2 regions of the Rhizobium sp. BR 250 genome follow, and region 1 is predicted to be linked to the other one. Evidence: predicted binding sites of a transcription regulator. Region 1 holds the regulator's gene; the other holds the start of a gene.
The links. Region 1 encodes LexA, which represses DNA repair genes until DNA is damaged. Its sites were predicted from a motif close to TGTTCNNNNTGTGTTCNG; they were not measured.

Region 2: recA (recombinase RecA) is a predicted target of LexA. The motif match lies at 3,662-3,679, and genes of this name have one in related genera.

The regions. Positions count from the first base shown of each region.
Region 1 covers NZ_JARWKW010000001.1:421,319-429,281, reverse strand. The annotation lists gene QD336_RS02145 (amino acid ABC transporter permease) at 1-89, shown strand, start outside; gene QD336_RS02140 (amino acid ABC transporter ATP-binding protein) at 67-801, shown strand; gene gltA (citrate synthase) at 880-2,169, opposite strand; partial or broken gene QD336_RS02130 (ComEC/Rec2 family competence protein) at 2,477-4,905, shown strand; gene QD336_RS02125 (glutathione S-transferase family protein) at 4,924-5,601, opposite strand; gene QD336_RS02120 (hypothetical protein) at 5,696-5,935, shown strand; gene lexA (transcriptional repressor LexA) at 6,031-6,753, opposite strand; gene QD336_RS02110 (TRAP transporter large permease subunit) at 7,001-7,963, opposite strand, start outside.
Region 2 covers NZ_JARWKW010000018.1:46,095-54,057, forward strand. The annotation lists gene QD336_RS22750 (OmpA family protein) at 1-1,308, shown strand, start outside; gene QD336_RS22755 (pseudouridine-5'-phosphate glycosidase) at 1,596-2,519, opposite strand; gene QD336_RS22760 (carbohydrate kinase family protein) at 2,550-3,491, opposite strand; gene recA (recombinase RecA) at 3,738-4,829, shown strand; gene alaS (alanine--tRNA ligase) at 5,059-7,722, shown strand; gene QD336_RS22775 (AraC family transcriptional regulator) at 7,891-7,963, shown strand, end outside.

The sequences.
Region 1 (7,963 bases):
CCCTCATCTATTTCGCGCTGTGCTGGCCTCTGTCGAAGAGCAGCCAGATCCTCGAAAGGAAGCTCAATGTCGCTCATCGAAATCACTGAAGTCCGCAAAAGCTATGGTAGCAACGAGGTTCTGAAAGGCATCAACCTTGATGTGGAGCCGGGTGAGGTCATCGCCATCATTGGCAAGAGCGGATCGGGAAAGTCGACCCTGCTTCGCTGCATCAACGGGCTGGAGACGATATCGGCCGGTTCCATATCGGTCGCCGGTGCGCAGCTTCTCGAAGACGATCTGCATCTGAAAGCCCTGCGGCTGAAGGTCGGCATGATTTTCCAGCAATTCAATCTCTTCCCGCACCAGACGGTCGGCGGCAATGTCATGCTGTCGCAGACCGTTGTGAAGAAGACGCCGAAACCGGAAGCGGAAGCCGTTGCGCGCAAGATGCTGGAACGGGTCGGGCTGGCGCATAAGTTCGATGCCTATCCCGATGAACTTTCCGGTGGTCAGCAGCAGCGCGTTGCGATTGCCCGTGCACTCGCCATGCAGCCGATCGCGCTTCTTTGCGACGAGATCACCTCGGCACTCGATCCCGAGCTGGTCTCGGAGGTGCTGGCGGTGGTGCGTGAACTGGCCGGCGAAGGCATGACGCTGCTGATGGTGACGCATGAAATGAAATTTGCGCGCGACGTCTGCTCCCGCGTCGTTTTCATGCATGAGGGCAGGGTGCACGAAATCGGCCCGCCGGAAGAGGTGTTCTCCAATCCGGCCACGCCCGAACTCAAGCAGTTCCTGGGCGTTGCTGCGCGCCATTGAGAGCTATTGGGACGACATTCAACAAAAAGGCCGGCGGGTGAAAACCTGCCGGCCTTTGATCTTGCTGGGTTTCGTCGCTTAGCGCTTGGAAACCGGAACGTAGTCACGCTTGCCGGCGCCCGTATAGAGCTGGCGCGGACGGCCGATACGCTGCTGCGGATCTTCGATCATTTCGTTCCACTGTGCGATCCAGCCGACGGTGCGGGCGAGAGCGAAGAGAACGGTGAACATGGTCGTGGGGAAGCCGAGCGCCTTCAGCGTGATGCCCGAATAGAAGTCGACGTTCGGGTAGAGCTTCTTTTCGACGAAGTAGGGGTCGGAAAGGGCGATCTTTTCCAGTTCCAGCGCGACCTGCATGATCGGATCGTCGGAGTTGCCGGTGGCTTCCAGCACTTCGTACATCGTCTTCTGCATGATCTTGGCGCGCGGGTCGTAGTTCTTGTAGACGCGGTGACCAAAGCCCATCAGGCGGAACGGGTCGTTCTTGTCCTTGGCGCGGGCGATATATTCCGGAATACGGTCAACCGTGCCGATTTCGTTGAGCATGTTGAGCGCCGCTTCGTTGGCACCGCCGTGAGCCGGGCCCCAGAGGCAGGCGATGCCAGCCGCGATACAGGCGAACGGATTTGCACCCGACGAACCGGCAAGACGCACCGTGGAGGTGGAGGCGTTCTGCTCGTGATCGGCATGCAGGATGAAGATGCGGTCCATGGCGCGGGCCAGAACCGGATCCACCTTGTAGTCCTCGCACGGCACGGCAAAGCACATGTGCAGGAAGTTGGAGGCGTAATCCAGATCGTTCTTCGGGTAAACGAAGGGCTGGCCGATATGGTACTTGTAGGCCATCGCGGCGATCGTCGGCATCTTCGCGATCATGCGCAGCGAAGCGACCATGCGCTGGTGCGGATCGGTGATGTCGGTCGAGTCGTGGTAGAAGGCCGAGAGAGCGCCGACCGTGCCGCACATGACGGCCATCGGATGCGCATCGCGACGATAGCCGGTGAAGAAGCGGCTCATCTGCTCATGCACCATGGTGTGGCGCGTGACGCGGGTGTCGAAATCCTTCTTCTGTGCAGCCGTCGGCAGTTCGCCGTAAAGCAGCAGGTAGCAGGTTTCCAGGAAGTCGCCCTGTTCGGCAAGCTGCTCAATCGGGAAGCCGCGATGCAGCAGAACGCCCTCGTCACCATCGATATAGGTGATCTTGGATTCGCAGGAGGCCGTCGACGTGAAACCCGGGTCGTAGGTGAAGGAGCCCGTGTGCTTGTAGAGCGTGGCGATATCGACGACGCTTGGTCCAATCGTGCCTTCCCTGACCGGGAGTTCCACCTGCTTTTCGCCAAGTGTCACTGTAGCGCTTTTTTCCGTCATACTGATCCTCCGAGAACATGCGGGTGGAGGCGTTGAGACACGCCTCGCGGTTAAGCGTCTACCGATTAGCTATATGATCCTGGCGCCGATGCCAAGCTATCCAAAGGTCAAATTGTGCATTGCGGCAAACGCAATCGCGTTGCTTTCAGCTTTATCGGCAATAGCAATTCAATCTCGGTCAACGCAGGGTTAAAGGAAAGCATTGCAATCCCGCGCGTCCATCTGCAAACCTGTTTCCGGTGCGGCAGGGGCGCGGCGCAGATTGCTTGATCAAGGGGAAAAACAGCATTTCGGATATGCCGAAACGATGCAGGGCGGCTTGCCCCGCACGGCGGATATCCTGTCTCCGCTGCGCCGGACCGGCGAAGTCGCGACATATGATTTGCCGGCCATTGTCAGCAAGCCGAAACTGCAAACTGCGGTTCTCCAAAAAATCACCGCCTGCCTTGCCGAAGAACGCGCATTCGGCCATGATTTTCTTTTCGTGCCGGTCTTCATTGGCTGTGGAGCGGTCCTCTGGTTTTCGCTGGATGCCACACCTTCATTGCTGCTTCTGGCTATCGCATTTTCGCATGCCGCCAGCATGGCGCTCGTCACCAGATATCGTGCCCACCTGGCAGCCACGGCCTGCAGCCTCGCTGCGCTGCTGTTGCTGGGCATGCTTTTCGCTGGGTTCGAAACGTGGCGGGCAGGGACCGTGCTGCTGGATACGCCCGTTACCACCACCATCACCGGCACGGTGATGCGTCGGGAGGTCGATGCGCGTGGTGACTGGCGGTATGTCGTGCAACTGGCTGCGACGGAAGCGCCGGCATTGTCACGCCCGCCGCAGAAGGTTTCGTTGCTTGCCCGCGGCGGGGGTGAGCCTGTTACACTCGGCGCGACCATCCGCGGCAAGGCGCGGCTTTCTCCACCATCCGGTCCGGCCTTGCCGGGTCTCAACGATTTCGCCTTCGCCTCCTATTTCAGGGGCATAGGTGCGACAGGCTTCTTTTATAAGCCGCCGCAGCCGTAGCGCCACCTGACATCGACGCGATAACTGGCTGGCTGGAATGGGCCGATATGCGGCTTTATGGCCTGCGCACCGCCATTGCCGAGCGCATCCGCAACACGATCGGCGGTGATGCCGGCGCTTTCGCCGCCTCCATCGTCACCGATGAGAGACAGGCCATATCGGCCGGGACGATGGAAGCGTTGCGGCTTTCCGGTCTTGCCCATATCGTCGCCATATCCGGGCTCAACATGGCGCTCGCTTCCGGCATATTCTTCGTGGGACTGAGGCTCGCCTTCAGCCTGTTTCCGGCTTTCGCGCAGCGCTGGCCGGTGAAGAAGATGTCCGCCTTCGCAGCGCTCCTGATGACGCTGGCCTATTATCTGATTTCCGGTTTTGCCGTCTCCGCCGAACGTGCCTGGCTGATGATGTCGGTGATGCTGATTGCGGTGTTGTTCGACCAACCTTCGCTCAGCCTCAGGAATGTTGCGCTTTCCGCGCTGGTCATTCTCGCCCTTTCGCCTTCGGAAATCATGGGGCCGAGCTTTCAGATGTCCTTTGCCGCGACAATTGCGCTCGTTTCCGCCTATGCCGCCTGGAGCCGCTGGCGCAGAGATCGTGAGCGTCTCGTCATCGGTCGCAAACCGGCGTGGATGACGATTGCGCAAACGGCAGGCGCCGTTGTTGGCGGGGTCGTCACCACATCGCTGATCGGTGGGCTTTCGACGGCGATCTATTCGGCTGAACATTTTCAGCGTGTCACCACCTATGGACTTTTTGCCAATCTGGCGGCGATGCCGCTGATGTCGCTGATCGTCATGCCTTTCGGCCTCATCGCCATGCTGCTGATGCCCTTCGGGCTCGATGCGCCTTTCCTGAAGGTCATGGGTTTTGGCATGGCGCTCGTCATCGAGGTTGCGCAGGAGGTGGCGTCCTGGGGCGGCAGCGCTGCGACCGGGCGGCCGCATGGCTGGTTCATCGGCATTGCCTCTGGGGGCTTTCTGTTGCTGACATTGCTGCGCACCCGTCTGGCGCTTCTCGGAATTCCGCTTCTGCTCTTTGCCTTTGGCCTGTCCGGAGCGGTCGCCCAACGCGGTCTGCCTGATCTGCTTATTCATGAGGAAGGCAGGCTGGTCGCCCTTCTGGACGAGGGTAAGGTCTATACCACAAAAACGCGGCCGCAGGGCTTCATCTATGAGCAATGGCAGAGGGCGCTGCTATTGCCTGAGAAACCGCTCTCACCGGTCCTTCTCAAGTCGGGAGTTCCGGCAACCACCGTTGCTTTAAGCGCAAAATCGAAGCTTGCGCCGGAAGAGATGAAGGCCGTGGCGCGGGAGATGACGGCTGCCCTGAGGGACGCTGCGCCGGGAGCCTTTACCTGCAGGACAGGCATCTGGTGTGCGGCGCGCGCGCGAAGCGGCGAGTGGATCATTGTGCTGGAAGACGGCCGGTTTGCCGGGAAAGCCTGCGACATTGCCGATATCGTCATTGTTTCCCGCAGAACCTCGTTTGCGCAATGCCGCTCGGGAGCCTTGCTGCTCAACCGCGATATTTTACGGCGCATCGGTTCGGTGGAGGTCAATTTCGCCGGAAGCGATCAAACCGGGGTCGTCGGAAGGATGCGCGCGGCAACCGCGGGAACCGACAGGCCTTGGAGCGAACATCGCTTCTACGACTGGAAAAGCGGCCGTTTTGACCATGAGGTGCCCGAAGCCGTCACCCGGCTGCTGGCGGCGTCACAATGATGCCGCCAGCGTGGTCCATCAGGCCTTGACGCGCAGATCCGCGGTCAATTCGCCAATGCCGCCGACTTCCTCTTCATGGGGCAGATCGCGCCAGATTTCCTTCAACCCTGCTTCGTACCATTCGCGCATGGCCGGCAGGTCGAGCAGCCGGTCGCAATAGGTTTTGGCCGCCGGCGAGAGGTCGGCGCCGTAGGTCTGGAAACGGAATGCCACCGGGCAGAAGAAAGCATCGACCGCCGTGAATTTCTGACCGGCGAGAAAAGGTCCGCCGAATTTCGTGAGGCCTTCGTTCCACAGCGCATCGATGCGCTTTATATCGGCCGCAAGCCCGGCGTCGCCGCCCTTCGGCTTTACCCGGATGCCGACCGACATGGGATAGAGATTGCGCAGCGACGAGAAGCCCGCATGCATTTCACTCGCCGCCGAGCGCGACCAGGCCCTTGCCTGCTTGTCGCTCGCCCACACACCCTGATGTCTCTCGGCAAGATACTCGGCGATCGACAGCGTTTCCCAGATCGTCACGCCCTCATCGACAAGGCAGGGCACCTTTCCGGTCGGCGAAAAGCTGGAAAATGAGACGTCTTCGCCAAAGGGAACGAGTTTTTCATCAAAGGCGATGCCGAGCGTGCGCATCAATATCCAGGGCCGCAGCGACCATGAGGAATAGTTCTTGTTGGCGATATAAAGATCGTACATGGCATGTCTCCCCGATATGACGCGCATTTCTATACCGGCAATGCGGTCCGGAATATTGCAAATAATCCATGGCTTCCATAAGCCGGATTGATGAATGGCGGCCGGGCAGGGGAAAGAATTCCACACACATCACCACCTGGAGACGACCGAAAAGGTGCGAGGCGATTGGCTGCCCATGGCTCGCGAAGAAGGGAAATGCGCCTTTTCCGCGATTGCAGCCAGCGTCATTTTGCCGTTGCGCCTGCAGCGCAACCGAAACATCAAGCGTGAAAGCTGGAATTGCTCTTCGCAGGAAACGGCATGTCGATCCGACGGATGGTGCGTCCCCTCATGAACGCGGTAAACGCGCCGTTCCTCGGACCGGCGGCCATGCATCACAAGAGACCGTCCTCTCGCCATCGCGAAAGGGACGGGCTCGATATCACCCATTCAATGGTAACGGCGGATCAGTCCCACCAGCTTGCCCTGGATCTTCACCCGGTCCGGCCCGAAAATGCGGGTTTCATAAGCGGGGTTGGCCGCTTCAAGCGCAATGGAGGCACCCTTGCGGCGGAAACGCTTCAACGTCGCTTCTTCATCATCCACCAGCGCCACGACGATATCGCCCGGATTGGCAGTGTTGCCGTTGCGGATGATGACGGTGTCGCCATCAAAAATGCCGGCCTCGATCATCGAGTCGCCTTTGACTTCCAGAGCGTAATGTTCGCCCGAACCCAGCATGTCGACCGGCACGGCCACATCATGGGTGTTGTTCTGGATCGCGGAAATCGGCACACCGGCGGCAATGCGGCCCATGACCGGCACGGTGACCGCACCGCCGAGATCGTTGGCAGGCGCCTTGGGGGCGGGGGCAGGTTCCGGCGTCTTCGGCTTGCCGAGGCTGCCTTCGATGACGCTTGGCGAAAAGCCGCGTTGCGGCCTCGCACCCGGCGTGTAGGCCTCCGGCAATTTGATCACTTCCAGCGCTCGCGCCCTGTTAGGTAGCCGGCGAATAAATCCGCGCTCCTCGAGTGCGGTGATCAGCCGGTGGATGCCGGATTTGGAGGCAAGATCGAGTGCGTCCTTCATTTCATCGAAGGAGGGCGGCACGCCGGACTCTTTCATTCTTTCATGAATGAAGAGAAGCAATTCCTGCTGTTTGCGCGTGAGCATGAGGAAAACACCCTTGAGAATCGTCGTTGAAGTCGCGAAACAAATACAGAACGAACACTATATGTTCCATATGTGTTCCGCAATCCCCTAAAATTTCGTGAAGGGTGTATCGCAGATGGTGATTTGATCGTCGAAACCGTGAACAAAGCGGATTTGATTACTTAAGCGAGGTGTCTCGAACGCCAAAACCACCGGCCGGGGAGAATCGGCCGATGGTTTCCCTTAGCGTTTTGCTGCGGGCTGAATTTCAGTAGATCGTGAGCGCAGGAATGAAGCTGACCGCGATGAGAAGCAGCATCGCCATGGTGAAGAACGGCCACAATTCCTTCGTCGTCGCGCCGAGCGGTGCTCTGGCAATGGAGGACGAGATGAACAGCGTGGTGCCGATGGGCGGAGTGTAGAGCCCGATACCCAGATTGATCACCATCATCATGCCGAGCTGTACCCGGTCGAGCCCTATCATATCGGCCAGTGGCACGAAGATCGGTCCGAGCAGCAGGATCGAAGGCGGCAGATCGAGCGGCATGCCGATGATCAGCATCAGGATGTTCATCATGAGAATGATCAGGATCGGGTTCGAAATATTCTCTGCCACCCAGGTGGCGAAATGCTGGGGTGCCTGATCGAAGGTGAGGACCCAGCCCACCGCGGCACTTCCCATGATGACCAGCATGACGACGCCGGTTGCCGAGCCTGCCTCGACGAAATTGTCGCAGAAACGCTTCCACGTCAGATCGCGATAAAAGAAGATGCTGAGCACGAGCGAATAGACGACAGAAAGAACGGCGACTTCCGTTGGCGTTGCAAAGCCGAAACGCAGGCCGAGGATGATCAGGATCGGCAAAAGGATTGCCGGCAGGCTGCGGAACGCAAGGAGCGCCAGATCGCGCTTGCGGATACTTTCGTCACGCACCGCATAGCCCCGCCGCACAGCGATGGCCCAGCAAACGAAGATGAAACCCACCGCCATGAGCAGGCCCGGCAAAATGCCGGCGATGAACAGATTGGCGATGCTGACGCCGCTGACCAGCGAATAGAGGATCATCGGGATCGACGGTGGGATAAGCACGTCGATGACCGCCGAGGTGGCGTTGTTCGCCGCACACAGAGGGGCAGGGTAACCCTGACGCTTCTGCCATGGAATAAGCACTGAACCGAGCGCACTGGCATTGGCGACCGCCGAGCCAGAAACGCCGCCGAACACGACCGA
Region 2 (7,963 bases), on a different contig from region 1:
CCTCCGCCGCCGAGCGGTGCGACGACCGGACAGGCGCCGGCCGGTGAGCCCGTGCCCAATCAGGTCGCCGTGCCGCAGACGGAAGCGCCGCCGATGACGAAGGAGGAACTGGACAAGGCCAAGGCAATCGCCAAGGATCCGTCCAAGACCGCTGACACCGTCATCCTGCCGGTCGACAAGGGCGCGGCCGTTCTTGACAGCGACAAGGAAGTGGAACGCTCGGGCAACCGCCAGACCCGCGAGGAACGTCGCCGCGAGCGCGAACAGGCCGGTGACGTCAAGGTTCCGACCTCCGACGCCGAAGCACAGCGCGCCGGTGCCGCCGAAGGCAAGGCCCCGCCGCCGCCCGTGAAGATGGAGGCGATCACCTCCCAGCAGGGCGAGCGCATCGACCGTCGTCCGCAATATGAGCGGCCGGAAGGCGTGCGTGAATGGCAGCCGCGCGAAGGCCGTCCGCGTGACCGGGATCGTGACGCACCGATCATCCTGCAGTTCGGCGACCGTGTCGTGGTGCGCGGTGACGACAACCAGCGTTTCATCCGTGATGGCGGCGAGCCCTATTACGAACGCCTGCCGGGTGGCCGTGTGCGCGAAACCGTCGAGCGCCGTGACGGCACGCAGGTGGTGACGATCCGCAACCGCTACGGCGACGTCATCCAGCGTTCGCGCATCGATGATCGCGGCCGGGAATATGTGCTGTTTTATGCACCGGAACTGATGGACGATCCGGACCGCGATTATGTCTATCGCGACCCGGGCCTTGACCTGCCGCCGATGCGCCTGCGCATTCCCGTGACCGACTACATCATCGACACCTCGAGCGATCCGGACCGCGATTATTACCGCTTCCTGGAGCAGCCGCCCGTCGAGCCTGTGGAGCGTGTCTATTCGCTGGACGAAGTGCGTTATTCGGCCCGTATCCGCGACAAGGTGCGCCGTATCGACCTCGATACCATCACCTTTGCCACCGGCAGCGCCGAAATCCCGATGACGCAGGCCCGCTCGCTGCGCAAGGTTGCGGATGCGATCAACAAGGCGCTGAACAAGAACCCGGCGGAAACCTTCCTGATCGAAGGCCATACCGATGCCGTCGGTTCGGATGAAAGCAACCTCGTCCTTTCCGATGAGCGCGCCGCCTCCGTCGCCAATGTGCTGACCGATGTTTACGGCATTCCGCCGGAAAACCTCGCGACGCAGGGTTATGGCGAGCGTTACCTGAAGGTGCAGACGCTCGGCCCTGAACAGCAGAACCGCCGCGTCACCATCCGCCGCGTGACGCCGCTGGTGAAGCCCGTCGCACAGAACTGATCGGGTTCTGGAAGAAAAACAAAGGCCCGGAAAGCGCAAGCTTTCCGGCCTTTTTGTTGTTGGCAACAGGTCTTTCCAGCAACTCGACGTCATCCTCGGGCTCGTCCCGAGGATCCAATCACGTCTCACCGGGCGAGGCGCCGCAGATGCTCGGGACAGGCCAGAGCATGACGGATGGGACGTTTGCGATGACCTCCCACGGCCGGGAAGTCAAAAGCTCCCCGGCTCCTCTCTATTTTGATGAAGACTCTCTGCTGTCGAACGGAACGAAGAGGGGGTGTATGGCCTCAGTTCAGCGCCACGGCGATTTCAGCCGCAAGCTGCGCATTGTTGCGCACCAGCGCAATATTGGTCTCGAGGCTGCGCCCATCCGTCAGGCGGAAGATATCGCCGAGCAGGTAAGGCGTGACCGCCTTGCCGGTGACTTCATCACGCTCGGCGTGGGAGATGGCGCGGTTGATGTAGATTTCCATCTCCTCGCGCGGAATTTCGTCGGCTTCCGGCACGGGATTGGCCACCAGCATGCCGCCATCGATGCCGAGCTGTTCGCGGGTCGCCTGGAAATTGGCGATTGCCGCCGGGCTGTTCAGCGAGAGCGGGCTCGCCAGGCCGGAGGAGCGCGACCAGAAGGCCGGGAACTCTTCAGACCCGAAGGTGACGACCGGCACGCCGTTGGTTTCGAGAACTTCCAGCGTCTTCGGAATATCGAGGATTGCCTTGGCGCCGGCGCAGACGACGATCACGCCGGTTCTGGCAAGCTCGGTCAGGTCTGCGGAAATATCGAAGGTTTCTTCCGCGCCCTTGTGCACGCCGCCAATGCCGCCGGTGGCGAAAACGCGGATGCCGGCGCGGGCGGCGGCGATCATGGTGGCGGCAACCGTGGTGGCGCCGGTGCGACGCTCGGCGATTGCAAAGGCGATATCGGCGCGCGAGACCTTCATGGCGTCGGTGGTCTGCGCAAGCGCCTCGAGCTGGTCTTTCTCAAGGCCGATATGCAAATTGCCGTGAATCACGGCGATGGTGGCCGGAACCGCACCCTGATCACGAATGATCTGTTCGACGCTTTCCGCCATCTCGATATTGCCGGGATAGGGCATACCATGGGTGATGATGGTCGATTCGAGCGCGACGATCGGCGCACCGCGCTGCTTGGCGGCGGCGACTTCCTGAGAATAGACGATGGGCAGGAGCGGGGAGATGGGGCGGGTCATTTTAGTTTGTTCCAATTTTCAAAAGCGGGTTCATGCCAGTATTTCAGCCTGGGGAACAAGCCCCAACATGGCGTCGACACTGTCTTTTGATAGTTCCTGGGCTGTGGCGAAGGGCGATTGCACGGTGATGGCGGCCGCGGCCGCCCCCTGTCTCAATGCTTCCGTAATCGTCTTTCCCTCGGCAATGGCGGCGAGATAACCCGACGCCATGGCATCACCGGCGCCGGTGACGTCCTTTACCTCACGGATGAGGGGCGGGTGGAGGATTGCTTTTTCCGTTCCGTTGAAAGCCACCACTTCGCTGGCGCCACGGGTGACGACGCCACCGGAAAGCCCGGCCTTGCGCAGAATATCCGGCCAGTCACGGACATTCTGTGCCGTCTCGCCGGTCAGCGCGCGGGCTTCCGCCTCGTTCATGAAGAGAATGCCGATATCACCGAGCGCCGCTTTCAGCTTCACCGCCTTGGCGGGCGAAATGGCGATGGCCGCAAGCGGCTTTTCGCAGGCCCGGGCAATGAGGCCGAGCGCCGTCAGCGTGTCTTCGGGCAGATTGGCGTCGCAGAGCAGGATATCGCTGGCGGTGATCGCCTCGCGCACGCCGCGTACCTTCAGGCGGCGCGGGGTGAAGAGCTTGTAGAGGTCCATGTCGGCAAGTGCGATGACCAGATTGCCGTCGCGCTCCAGAATGGCGGTGTAGCTCGGCGTGCGGCGGTCGAGGAAGACGAAGGGCGTGTCCTCCACCCCGGCCTGCCTTGCTGCCTCCGCCACGGCTTCTCCTGTCACATCGCCGCCGCGCGGGGCGATGATGCGGACCTTAAAACCGAGGCGGGAAAGATTGCGCGCGGCGTTAAAACCGCCGCCGCCGGCCTCTTCCATCCACGAGCCGGGATTGCTGGCGCCGGGCGCCGTCTCGGTCTCGATCATGCCACGCCGGTCGATATGCGCGCCGCCCAGAACGAGTATTTTCTTCACGCTTGCGTTTCCCTCTTTGGCGGATGGAAAGACCGGACGATTCGGCCTAAACTGATGTCTTCCTGACCTCGCATCCGGTTTGCGGCGATGGGCCGGGCACGGAAAAACGAAAGCAGAACAAACTACTTATCGCTATTTGTTTTCAATATGCTGGTTCAGCCTTGCGAAATGAGAACAAATAGAGTACATACCGTTTCCATACTGCTTCATTGCCTGTGCGGCTTCAATAACCTAAAGGTGGTTCGGATGGCACAAAATTCTTTGCGTCTCGTAGAGGATAAATCGGTGGATAAAAGCAAGGCACTGGAAGCGGCGCTCTCCCAGATCGAACGGTCGTTCGGCAAGGGATCGATCATGAAGCTCGGTTCCAATGAAAACGTGGTTGAGGTGGAGACCGTTTCGACGGGTTCGCTCAGCCTGGATATCGCGCTCGGCATCGGCGGTCTGCCGAAGGGGCGCATCATTGAAATTTATGGCCCGGAAAGCTCGGGTAAGACGACGCTGGCGCTGCAGACGATTGCGGAAGCCCAGAAGAAGGGCGGCATCTGCGCCTTCGTGGACGCCGAACATGCGCTCGATCCGGTCTATGCCCGCAAGCTCGGTGTGGATCTGCAGGGCCTTCTGATCTCGCAGCCGGATACGGGTGAGCAGGCGCTCGAAATCACCGATACGCTGGTGCGCTCCGGCGCGGTGGACGTGCTCGTGGTCGACTCCGTTGCGGCACTGACGCCGCGGGCGGAAATCGAGGGCGAAATGGGCGACAGCCTGCCGGGTCTTCAGGCCCGTCTGATGAGCCAGGCGCTGCGCAAGCTGACCGCTTCGATCTCCAAGTCCAAGTGCATGGTGATCTTCATCAACCAGATCCGCATGAAGATCGGCGTCATGTTTGGTTCGCCGGAAACGACGACGGGCGGTAATGCTCTCAAGTTCTACGCTTCCGTGCGCCTCGACATCCGCCGTATCGGCGCCGTCAAGGAGCGTGAAGAGGTTGTCGGCAACCAGACGCGCGTCAAGGTCGTCAAGAACAAGATGGCACCGCCCTTCAAGCAGGTGGAATTCGACATCATGTATGGCGAAGGCGTTTCCAAGACCGGTGAGCTGGTCGATCTCGGCGTGAAGGCCGGTATCGTCGAGAAATCCGGTGCCTGGTTCTCCTATAACAGCCAGCGTCTGGGGCAGGGGCGTGAAAACGCCAAGACCTTCCTGCGCGACAATCCGGATACGGCCAATGAGATCGAACTGGCGCTGCGCCAGAATGCCGGTCTGATCGCCGACCGCTTCCTGCAAAATGGTGGCCCGGACGCCGGCGAAGGTGACGACGGCAGCGACGAGGGCTGATACGGTCCGCGAAGGTCCAGGTATCGCAGCCCGGAGACTTTGCCGAACTGATATGGATAAAAAGGGTCGTGCGATTTTTCTTCGCGCGGCCCTTTTTCCTTGCCTATATGTCTTGCTTCGCCTCCATGGCTGGACAGGGCAGGATGCGGACGATAAAAGCCAGTGATTTTGCAATATAGCCATCTTCGGGATGGCGGTGATGGACTCCAGCTGTGAGCGGTGTGTGGGCATGAGCGGTGTGAATGAAATTCGGTCGACCTTTCTCGACTACTTCAAGAAGAACGGACACGAGATCGTGCCTTCCAGCCCGCTGGTGCCGCGCAACGATCCGACACTGATGTTCACCAATGCCGGCATGGTGCAGTTCAAGAACGTCTTCACCGGCCTTGAAAGCCGCCCCTATTCCACGGCCGCTTCGGCGCAGAAATGCGTGCGCGCTGGCGGCAAGCATAACGACCTCGACAATGTCGGTTATACCGCCCGTCACCACACCTTCTTCGAAATGCTCGGCAATTTTTCCTTCGGCGATTATTTCAAGGAAGAGGCGATCACCCATGCCTGGAACCTGATCACCAAGGAATTCGGCATTGACCGTAACCGTCTGCTGGTCACGGTCTATCATACCGATGACGAGGCCTTTAACCTCTGGAAGAAGATCGCCGGTTTCTCCGACGACCGTATCATCCGCATTCCGACCAGCGACAATTTCTGGGCGATGGGCGATACCGGTCCCTGCGGTCCCTGTTCGGAAATCTTCTACGATCACGGCGACCATATCTGGGGCGGCCCGCCCGGTTCGCCGGAAGAGGATGGCGATCGTTTCATTGAAATCTGGAACCTCGTCTTCATGCAATATGAGCAGCTGACGAAGGAAGAGCGCATCGACCTGCCGCGCCCGTCGATCGATACCGGCATGGGTCTGGAGCGTATTTCGGCGCTGCTGCAGGGCAAGCATGACAATTACGACACGGACCTGTTCCGTGCGCTGATCTCCGCTTCTGTCGAAGCAACCGGCGTTCCGGCCGAAGGCGAAAAGCGCGCCAGCCACCGGGTCATCGCCGACCATCTGCGCTCGTCGGCCTTCCTGATCGCCGATGGCGTCCTGCCTTCAAACGAAGGCCGTGGTTACGTTCTGCGTCGCATCATGCGCCGCGCCATGCGCCATGCCGAGCTTCTCGGCGCGCGCGAGCCGCTGATCTACAAGCTGCTTCCGGCACTGGTGCAGCAGATGGGCCGCGCCTATCCGGAACTCGTGCGCGCCGAAGCGCTGATTTCCGAGACGCTGAAGCTTGAGGAAACCCGTTTCCGCAAGACGCTGGAACGCGGCCTGTCGCTGCTCTCCGACGCTACCTCGACCCTGCACAAGGGCGATATGCTGGATGGCGAAACCGCCTTCAAGCTTTACGATACCTATGGTTTCCCGCTCGACCTGACGCAGGATGCGCTGCGCGCCCGCGAAATCGGCGTCGATATTTCCGGTTTCACTGATGCCATGGAGCGCCAGAAGGCGGAAGCCCGCTCGCATTGGGCCGGCTCCGGCGACAAGGCGACCGAGACAATCTGGTTCGAGCTCAAGGAAAAGCTCGGCGCGACCGAGTTCCTCGGTTACGACACCGAAACCGCCGAAGGCGTCGTCCTGGCGATCGTCAAGGACGGCAAGGCTGTCGAGAGCGCTGCCGATGGCGAGACCGTGCAGGTCGTCGTCAACCAGACGCCGTTCTACGGCGAGTCCGGCGGCCAGATGGGCGATACCGGTGTGATCTCCGGCGACAACGGCGCCTTTGCCGTTTCCGATACCCAGAAGAGGGGCGAAGGCCTGTTCGTGCATATGGGCACCGTCTCCAAGGGCGGCCTGAAAGTGGGCGATGCCGTTCAGCTGACGGTCGATCACGACCGCCGCTCGCGTCTGCGTGCCAACCACTCCGCCACTCACCTTCTGCACGAGGCGCTGCGCGAAGTGCTCGGCACCCATGTGGCCCAGAAGGGTTCGCTGGTTGCGCCCGAGCGCCTGCGTTTCGACGTTTCGCATCCGAAGCCGATGTCGGCCGAGGAGCTGAAGGTTGTCGAAGAGATGGCCAACGAAATCGTGCTGCAGAACTCGCCGGTCGTCACCCGCCTGATGAGCGTTGACGACGCCATTGCCGAAGGCGCCATGGCGCTGTTTGGTGAAAAATACGGCGATGAGGTTCGTGTTGTCTCCATGGGCACCGGCCTGCATGGCGCAAAAGCCAACCGTCCCTATTCAGTCGAGCTTTGCGGCGGCACCCATGTGGGCGCCACCGGCCAGATTGGCCTCATCCGCATTCTCGGCGAAAGCGCCGTTGGTGCCGGCGTGCGTCGTCTCGAAGCGGTCACCGGTCAGGGTGCGCTTGCCTATCTTTCCGAACAGGATGAGCGGGTGAAGGCGCTTGCGTCGTCGCTGAAGGTACAGCCGGGCGACGTTCTCTCGCGCGTCGAAGGGCTGCTGGACGAGCGTAAGAAGCTGGAGCGTGAACTTGCCGATGCGCGTCGGAAACTCGCCATGGGCGGCGGTTCTGCCGATGCCGGCGCAAGCGACGTCAAGCAGGTGGCCGGCGTCAATTTCCTGGCGAAGTCCATGTCCGGCATCGATGCCAAGGACCTCAAGGGTCTCGCTGATGAAGCCAAGGCCAACCTCGGCTCCGGCGTCGTGCTGCTGATCGCGGTTTCCGAAGACGGCAAGGCAAGCGCTGTTGCGGCCGTGACCGAAGACCTGACCGCGCGCTTCAGCGCCGTGGACATTGTTCGTACTGCTTCCGCCGCACTTGGCGGCAAGGGCGGCGGCGGTCGCCCTGACATGGCACAGGCCGGTGGCCCGGATGGCGCCAAGGCGCAGGAGGCCATCGAAGCGGTGGCCGCGGCACTGGCGGCCTGATCCTAAAACCACAGGGTTGGTCCGGTTTTCCGGGCCAACCACTTCCGTTTTCACCAATAAGGTGAGGACTGTCGGCTGCCGGCCTCGTTTGCCGGGCACCCAACTGAGCAGGATTTGTCAAATCGAGTTATGGTTCTATTGGCCATCGGATTTGCAAAGAGGCTCGATATGAACGGTGACACGGCTTGGGCAATCTATGAAACGCGTCTGAGGCGGGTTTCAGCCTATATTCACGACCATC